Regions from separate parts of the Pseudomonas fulva genome, predicted to be linked through region 1. Evidence: predicted binding sites of a transcription regulator. Region 1 holds the regulator's gene; the other holds the start of a gene.
What was found. The regulator sigma-54, encoded in region 1, starts transcription at its own class of promoters, with help from an activator protein. The targets are predictions, from matches to a motif close to ANTGGCATNNANNTTGCTNT.
Positions count from the first base shown of each region.

Region 1 (4,211 bases):
CAGCAGGTGCACGTTGGTACCCTTGCCTGCTGCCAGCATCATCACCGCCATGATGCTCTTGCCGTCCACCAGTGCTTCGGCGCTACGGCCGATCTTCACCTGACACGGAAAGCGCCCCGCGACGCCGACGAACTTGGCGGCCGCCCGGGCATGCAGGCCGAGCTTGTTGATGATGGTGATTTCACGGGCGGGCATCGCGGCAATTCCTTAACTGAGGTCGCGGTGGCGGATCTGAACGTTCTTCAACAACGGCTTGAGGGCCTGGCCCAGGCGATTGGCCAGGTAGACGGAGCGGTGATGGCCGCCCGTGCAACCGATGGCCACGGTCACGTAGGAGCGGTTGCTGGCCGCGAAGCGCGGCAGCCATTTGTGCAGATAGGCATGGATATCCTGATACATCTCCTCGACATCCGCCTGCGCCGCCAGGTATTCCTCCACCGGCTGCTCCAGGCCGGTGAAATCACGCAGCTCGGGCTTCCAGTAAGGGTTGGGCAGGCAGCGCACGTCGAACACCAGATCGGCATCCACCGGCATGCCGCGTTTGAAGCCGAACGACTCGATCAGGTAGGCGGTGCCGGGCTCGGGCTGGTTGAGCAGGCGCAACTTGAGGGTGTCGCGCAGCTGGTACAGATTCAGGTGGGTGGTATCGATCTTCAGGTCGGCCCGGTCGATGATCGGGCTCAGCAGCTTGACCTCGGCGACCATGGCCTCGGCCAGGGAGCGCTGGTCGTTGGTCAGTGGATGGCGCCGGCGCGTCTCCGAAAAGCGCTTGAGCAGGGTTTCTTCACTGGCATCCAGGTACAGCACATCGCAACGAATGTTGCGTGAGCGCACTTCGTCGAGCAGTTCGGAAAAGCGCCTGAGCTGGCTGGGCAGGTTGCGCGCATCGATGGACACCGCCACCTGCGGATGCAGCAGTTCGGTGTTGGGCAGTGCGCGCTCCGCCAGCTCGGGCAGCAGGCCGGCCGGCAGGTTGTCGATGCAATAGAAGCCGTTGTCTTCGAGCACGTCGAGCGCCGTGCTCTTGCCCGAACCGGAACGACCGCTGACGATGATCAGGCGCATGGGCTAACCCCGCAGGCTATTGGCCGTTCTGGACGTTCACGACGGTCTGGTACAGGGCTTCGCTGTCCTGGGCCTGGCGCAGCCGTTCGCGGACATCCTCGCGGTCGAACATGCTGGCGATCTGGCGCAGCAGCTCGAGGTGCTCGTCGGTGGCCGCTTCGGGTACCAGCAGCACGAAAAGCAGGTCGACGGGGGCGCCGTCGATGGCGTCGAAGTCGACCGCGGTGCTCAGCTTGAGCAGGGCGCTGATCGGCGTGTTGCAGCCGGGCAGGCGACAATGGGGAATGGCGATGCCGTTGCCGAAGCCGGTCGAACCGAGCTTCTCACGGGCGATCAGGCTTTCGTAGATGGTCTGGCCATCGAGATCGGGCAGGTCGCGCGCGATCACGCTGGCTATCTGTTCGAGGACACGCTTCTTGCTGCCGCCCGGCACGTTCACCAGGGAACGGCCGGGGGTCAGGATGGTTTCAAGTCGGATCATAGGAGAAGGACGAACTCAGCGGGCCATCGCGCCCTGCTGGCGATCGAGCTGTTTTTCCTTGTGCTTGATAAGTTGGCGATCGAGTTTGTCGGTGAGTAGATCGATGGCTGCGTACATGTCGTCGTGTTCGGCATTGGCCACCACTTCGCCTCCTGCGATGTGCAGGGTGGCTTCGACTTTCTGCTTGAGCTTCTCGACCTCCAGGATAACCTGCACATTGGTGATCTTGTCGAAGTGCCGCTCGAGGCGCTCGAGCTTCTCTTCGATGTAGCTGCGTAGTGCGTCTGTCACATCCAGCTGGTGTCCACTGATGTTGACTTGCATACCGCTTCTCCTTGTTGCCGTGTGTGAGTGGCAGGCTTGGCAGCCTGCCGCAGGAACACTGGGGCGTTGCTTTCGCTACAAGGGCACCCTACATCAGTCGCTTGCGTTCGCTCGAAGGCGCTATACCGAGCGATTCACGGTACTTGGCGACTGTGCGGCGCGCCACTTGAATGCCCTGTGCTTCCAGTAAACCAGCGATCTTGCTGTCGCTCAATGGCTTTTTCGCATTTTCCGCCGCGACCAGTTTCTTGATGATCGCGCGGATCGCGGTCGACGAACATTCGCCACCTTCGGCGGTGCTGACGTGGCTGGAGAAGAAGTATTTCAGCTCGTAAATGCCACGGGGGGTGTGCATGTACTTCTGGGTGGTGACGCGGGAAATGGTCGACTCGTGCATGCCCACCGCCTCGGCGATGTCGTGCAGCACCAGGGGCTTCATGGCCTCGTCGCCGTAATCCAGGAAACCGCGCTGGTGCTCGACAATCTGCGTGGCGACCTTCATCAGGGTCTCGTTGCGGCTCTGCAGGCTCTTGATGAACCAGCGTGCTTCCTGCAGCTGGTTGCGCATGAAGGTGTTGTCGGCGCTGGAGTCGGCGCGCTTCACGAAACCGGCGTACTGGGCGTTGACGCGCAGGCGCGGCATGGCTTCCTGGTTGAGTTCGACTAGCCAGCGATCGTTGTGCTTGCGCACGATCACATCCGGCACCACGTACTCCGGTTCGCTGGACTCGATCTGCGAGCCAGGGCGCGGGTTGAGGCTCTGGATCAGTTCGATGACCGGGCGAAGTTCGTCCTCCTTGAGCTTCATGCGGCGCATCAGCTGGCTGTAGTCACGGTTGCCGAGCAGGTCCAGGTACTCACTCGTCAGGCGCTGTGCTTCCTTGAGCCATGGAGTTGAGGCGGGCAGTTGGCGCAATTGCAGGAGCAGGCATTCGCGCAGGTCGCGAGCGCCGATTCCCGACGGCTCGAACTGCTGGATACGGCGCAGCACGGCTTCGACTTCGTCCAGCTCGACATCCAGCTCCGGGTCGAAGGACTCGACGATCTCGTCGAGGGTTTCCTCCAGGTAGCCCTGGTCGTTGATGCAGTCGATGAGCGTTACGGCGATCAGGCGGTCCTTGTCGGACATGGGCGCCAGGTTCAGTTGCCAGAGCATGTGGCTATGCAGGCTTTCGCCCGAGGACGTGCGGGTGGTGAAGTCCCATTCGTCATCGTCATTGCTGGGCAGGCTGCTGGCACTGGTCTGGTAGATGTCTTCCCAGGCCGTATCCACGGGCAGCTCATTGGGAATGCGCTCGCCCCATTCGCCGTCTTCCAGGTTGTCGACGGTTTGCGGGCTTTCCTGAAAGCTCGACTCCTGAAAGGTCTCTTCCTGAACGGCGGTCGCCGCCGCGCTTTCGGCGCCGTCGGCCATTGGGTCGGAGTTGTCGAAGTCTTCGCCTTCTTCCTGGCGCTCCAGCATCGGGTTGGATTCCAACGCCTCCTGGATTTCCTGTTGCAGATCCAGGGTCGACAGTTGGAGCAGGCGAATGGCTTGTTGCAGCTGCGGCGTCATCGTCAGCTGCTGGCCCATTTTCAGGACTAGCGATGGTTTCATTGCAGACCTTATCCGGCGTCTGTACGTAATCCACGACAGGGCGACGAAGCGCCACTAGGAAGCAAATTATATGCCTGAATCCGAGCCCTTTGCCTAGGGCCTGTTACCATTTCGTTGCGATACGGCTCGAACGGTAACGGGCGCTGGCAAAGATTCATGGGAAGGGGAATCCGCTACAGGCGGAATTCGTGGCCCAGGTAGACTTCCTTGACCACCTGGTTGGCCAGGATCGCCGCTGAATCACCTTCGGCGATCAGCTGGCCATCGCTGACGATGTAGGCGGTTTCGCAGATGTCCAGGGTTTCACGGACGTTGTGATCGGTGATCAGCACGCCGATGCCCTTGGCCTTGAGGTGATGGATGATCTGCTTGATGTCGCCCACGGAGATGGGGTCCACGCCGGCGAAGGGTTCATCGAGCAGGATGAATTTCGGCGAAGTGGCCAGGGCGCGTGCGATCTCGACGCGTCGGCGTTCACCACCGGACAGGCTCATGCCCAGGTTGTCGCGGATATGGGTGATGTGGAATTCCTGCAGCAGGCTCTCGAGCTCCTGCAGCCGCTGTTCGCGGTTGAGGTCCTTGCGGGTTTCCAGGATCGCCATGATGTTGTCGGCAACGCTGAGCTTGCGGAAGATCGAGGCCTCCTGGGGCAGGTAGCCGATCCCGGCACGGGCACGGCCGTGCATCGGCTGATGGCTGACGTCCAGGTCGTCGATCAGTACGCGGCCCTGGTCGGCCTGCACC
Region 1 covers NZ_CP082928.1:1,267,100-1,271,310, reverse strand. Annotated here, with positions in the region: gene K8U54_RS05805 (HPr family phosphocarrier protein) at 1-195, opposite strand, end outside; gene rapZ (RNase adapter RapZ) at 208-1,065, opposite strand; gene ptsN (PTS IIA-like nitrogen regulatory protein PtsN) at 1,082-1,546, opposite strand; gene hpf (ribosome hibernation-promoting factor, HPF/YfiA family) at 1,562-1,870, opposite strand; gene K8U54_RS05785 (RNA polymerase factor sigma-54) at 1,959-3,467, opposite strand; gene lptB (LPS export ABC transporter ATP-binding protein) at 3,641-4,211, opposite strand, start outside.

Region 2 (4,211 bases), 650 kb from region 1:
AGCAGCACGCCACTGCCGATCGGATTGGAGCCGCTGCTGAGCATCGACGAGGCGTACAGGTCGGCAAACTCGGCACGTGACTGCTTGAAGCCGGCGGTGCCGGCGTTGGCGATGTTGTTACCCGTCACATTGAGGTCACTGGTCGCAGCGCGCAGGCCACTCAGACCGATATTGAACGACATGAAAATTCTCCTTGCCGAATACCCGGCAGTTACAGCCTGTTAATTACTGACCAATGACCTGCACCTGCGACAACGGCACATTGCCGATCCCCGCCAGGTTGAGCATCAATTCATTGCCACCCAGGGTGACGCTGTCGACGTTGGCCGGCAGCAAGGTATAGAGCCCCTTGGTTTCGTTGCCGTACGTGGCCTGGGCCTCGAACTTGTAGGTGCCCGGCTTCATCACGTTGCCGCTCGAATCCTTGCCGTCCCAGATGAAGCTCACGTTGCCGGCCTGCTGCTCGCCGAGGTTGATACGACTGACCACCGCGCCGGAGCTGTCGTAGACGTTGACGTACACGTTGCTGCTGCTGGTCGGCAGCACCGCGCTGGCCTTGAAACTCTCGCTGGTATCGACGACAGCCTTGTCGACCGGCACGATCACCTTGCGCCCGACCAGCGAGGAAGCCTGCAGCGCCTGGGACGACTGATAGCCGGAGAGGATGGTCTCCATGCTCGAATTGAGCTTCTCGACCCCCTCCACGGTACTGAACTGCGCCAGTTGCGCGATGAACTCGCCGTTGCCCTGGGGCTCCAGCGGGTTCTGGTTGTTCAACTGGGCCACCAGCAGGTTGAGGAACTGGTCCTTGCCCAGCTCCTTGTTCTGCGTGCTGTCCTGCTTGACCTGGTATTTGTCCAGTACGGAACTGGCGCCTACGCCATCAACGGTGCTCATCGCTCACTCCCGGCTCACTGACCCAAGGTCAGAACGCGCTGCATCATCTGCTTGGCGGTATTCATCATTTCCACGTTGGTCTGGAAGGCACGGCTGGCGGAGATCATGTCCGCCATCTCCTCGACCACGTTGACGTTGGGGTAATACACGTAGCCGGCCTCGTCCGCCGCCGGATGATTGGGCTCGTAGCGCGGCATCAGGCTGCTCTGATCCTCGACGATGCCCAGCACCTGCACGCCGGCACCGGACTGATCCTGATCGGCGAACAGCGAGCCGTTGGTGCCACCCTGCGCGTTCTGAAAAACAGTGGCGAACACCGGATGGCGTGCGCGATAGGTCTGGTCGATGCTCGACGAGACGGTTTCGGCGTTGGCAATGTTGCTGGAGATGGTATTGAGGCGGGTGCTCTGGGCACTCATACCGGTTCCGGCGATATTGAACACACTGGTCAGGGACATGTCAGGCTCCTTTATTCACCACGCAGGGCGCTCATGAGCCCTTTGAATTTACTATTGAGCAGCGTGAAGCTGGTCTGGAAGGCCACCGCGTTCTCGGCGTAATTGGCCTGCTCGACCTGGGCATCGACGGTGTTCTGGTCGATGGAGGGTGCGGTAGGCGTGCGATACGCCAGGGCCGCGTCGCCCATTGGCACGCCTTCTGCTGCAATATGCCGACTGTTGGTGGTCTGCAGCCCTGCACTGCCACTGCCGCTGCCCTTGGCTGCCTGCTGCGCCAGCACCGAGGCGAAATCCAGGTCGCGTGCCTTGTAGTTGGGGGTGTCGGCGTTGGCCATGTTGTTGGCCAGTACCTCGGCCCGCTGGGCACGGAAGCCCAGGGCCTTCTCGTGGATGCCAAGTGCCTTGTCGAAACTGATGCTCATCTCAGGGACCTTTGCCGTAGCGGCTCGCCTGTTCTCGTGCAAAGACCACAGCAAGGCACGTGCCAATTTATTTTTCTGCTTATAAATCAGCTAGATCACTGGAAAACAGAAGGCTTAGAAGGTCCAGGCGGCAAAGCTTTTCCGCCGTTTGGCAAGGCTGCAGCGGCAATATCGACGGCAATTTGCCGCTTTTCTGACGCCGCGACGACAGAACATCGTCGGTGGCCTGGACGGAAAAAACAAACGGGAGGCCATGGCCTCCCGTTTGTTTTCAGGGTGCGGCAATCACTTTGCCTTGTAGATGATGCCTGGGCTGCATTGCACCATCTGGTACTTCTCGGGCAACCCGTTGAGCGCCTCGGATGCGCCGAGAAACAGGTAACCACCAGGTTTGAGCATGGCGTGGATGCGCGTGAGGATGTCCTTCTTCACTTCCGCCGAGAAGTAGATCAGCACGTTGCGGCAGAACACGATATCGAACTTGCCAAGGCTGGCATAACTATCGAGCAGGTTCAGCGGTCGGAATTCCACGCGGCTCTTGATGGCCGGCTTCACCACCCAGCGCCCCGGCCCCTTGGGGTCGAAATAGCGTTGCAGGCGCTCCTGGGCCAGGCCGCGACCCATGGCCAGGCTGTCATATTCGCCGGACTTGCAGTTGTTCAGCATGGTGGGCGACAAGTCGGTGGCCACGATCTGGATGCCCGCCTTGAGCTGGCCGATATTGCTGCGCTCGAACTCATCGATGCTCATCGACAGCGAGTAAGGCTCCTGCCCCGACGAACAGGCGGCCGACCAGATACGCAGGCGCTGCCCCGGGTAGGCCTTGAGCAGCTCGGGCAATACGCGATTCTTCAGCACTTCGAAGGGATAGGTGTCGCGAAACCACAGGGTCTCGTTGGTGGTCATGGCATCGACCACCTGCTCGCGCAAGCCACTGCGTGGCTGGTTCTGCATGCGCTGTACCAGCTCGCCCAGGGTCTTGATGCCGTTGCTTTCCATCAGCTTGTTGAGCCGACTGGAAACCAGGTATTGCTTGTTGCTGCCCAGCACGATGCCACAGGCTTTTTCCAGAAAGATCCGGAATTGCTCGAAATCCAAATTACCTGAAGACACTCGTGAGGCCTCGTCCATCTGTTGAATCGGATACGGCGAACGCTCCCAGGAGCGCTCGCCGGTTTGGCTGCGATACCCACAGCCTTGTTGACGCGGTGACGATCAGCCAGCCTTGATGCGTTCGACCACCCGGGAAGCCAGATCATCCGGGCGGAATTTCGCCAGGAAATCGTCGGCCCCCACTTTCTTCACCATGGCCTGGTTGAACACGCCGGACAGCGAAGTATGCAGCAGAATGTGCAGCTTCTGCATGCGCGGGTCGGTCCGGATGGCCGCGGTCAGGGTGTAGCCGTCCATCTCCGGCATCTCGATATCGGAAATGATCATCAGCAATTCCTGCTCCGGCGACTTGCCCTCCTCGACCATCGCGCGCAGAAACTCGAGGGCCTGGCGACCGTCGTTAAGCGCCGTGACCTCCACGCCGACGGTTTGCAGGCAACGCATCACCTGCTTGCGAGCGACCGAGGAGTCATCGACGATCAGCACGTGCTGGCTGACGGCCTTGGTCTGCACTTCGGCGTCGACCACGCCTGCCGAGATCACTTCGGACGTGGGCGCCACTTCGGCGAGAATCTTCTCGACGTCGATGATCTCGACCAGCTTGTCGTCGAGCCGGGTGACCGCGGTCAGGTAGTGATCGCGCCCGGTGCCCTTGGGTGGCGGGTGGATCTCTTCCCAGTTCATGTTGACGATGCGCTCAACCGAACGCACCAGGAAACCCTGCACCTTGGTGTTGTATTCGGTGATGATCACGAAGCTGCCGTTGATGTCACCCAGCGGACGCTTGCCCGTGGCGATCGACAGATCCAGGATCGGAATCGTACCGCCGCGGATATTGGCCACGCCTCGAACCACCGGGCTCGACTTGGGCATGATGGTGAGTTTCGGGCACTGCAACACCTCCTTCACCTTGAAGACGTTGATCCCGTACAGCTGAGAGCCGTCGAGACGAAACAGCAGCAGTTCCAGGCGATTTTGCCCAACCAGCTGAGTTCGCTGGTTGACCGAATCCATCACACCGGCCATGTACGGGGCTCCCAAGATTCCAGTAACACATCAGATTTGGTTAGCGTAGCAGGCGGCACGCGCCTTGCTTCGAACCAGACATGAATGCACAAATGACAATTATCCGACGCGCGATGGCCAAGAGCCTTCGTTGCCTGGCAGTTTTACCTGCTTTGCTGGCGCTCGGCTATAGCACACTGACGACTGCCTCCGTCACCCTGCCCGATCAGCTTATCGGCGAGACCCAGCGCTTTCTTGAGCAGGCAGTTGCAGACTATTTGCAACGCAGCAATATTCAGGCGCGCCACGAGGTGCA
Region 2 covers NZ_CP082928.1:621,405-625,615, forward strand. Annotated here, with positions in the region: gene K8U54_RS02745 (flagellar hook protein FlgE) at 1-182, opposite strand, end outside; gene flgD (flagellar hook assembly protein FlgD) at 226-897, opposite strand; gene flgC (flagellar basal body rod protein FlgC) at 912-1,355, opposite strand; gene flgB (flagellar basal body rod protein FlgB) at 1,367-1,777, opposite strand; gene cheR (protein-glutamate O-methyltransferase CheR) at 2,063-2,890, opposite strand; gene K8U54_RS02770 (chemotaxis protein CheV) at 2,993-3,916, opposite strand; gene flgA (flagellar basal body P-ring formation chaperone FlgA) at 3,997-4,211, shown strand, end outside.
Region 2: a site for sigma-54 is predicted at 1,825-1,844, ahead of flgB (flagellar basal body rod protein FlgB). Genes of this name have one in related genera too.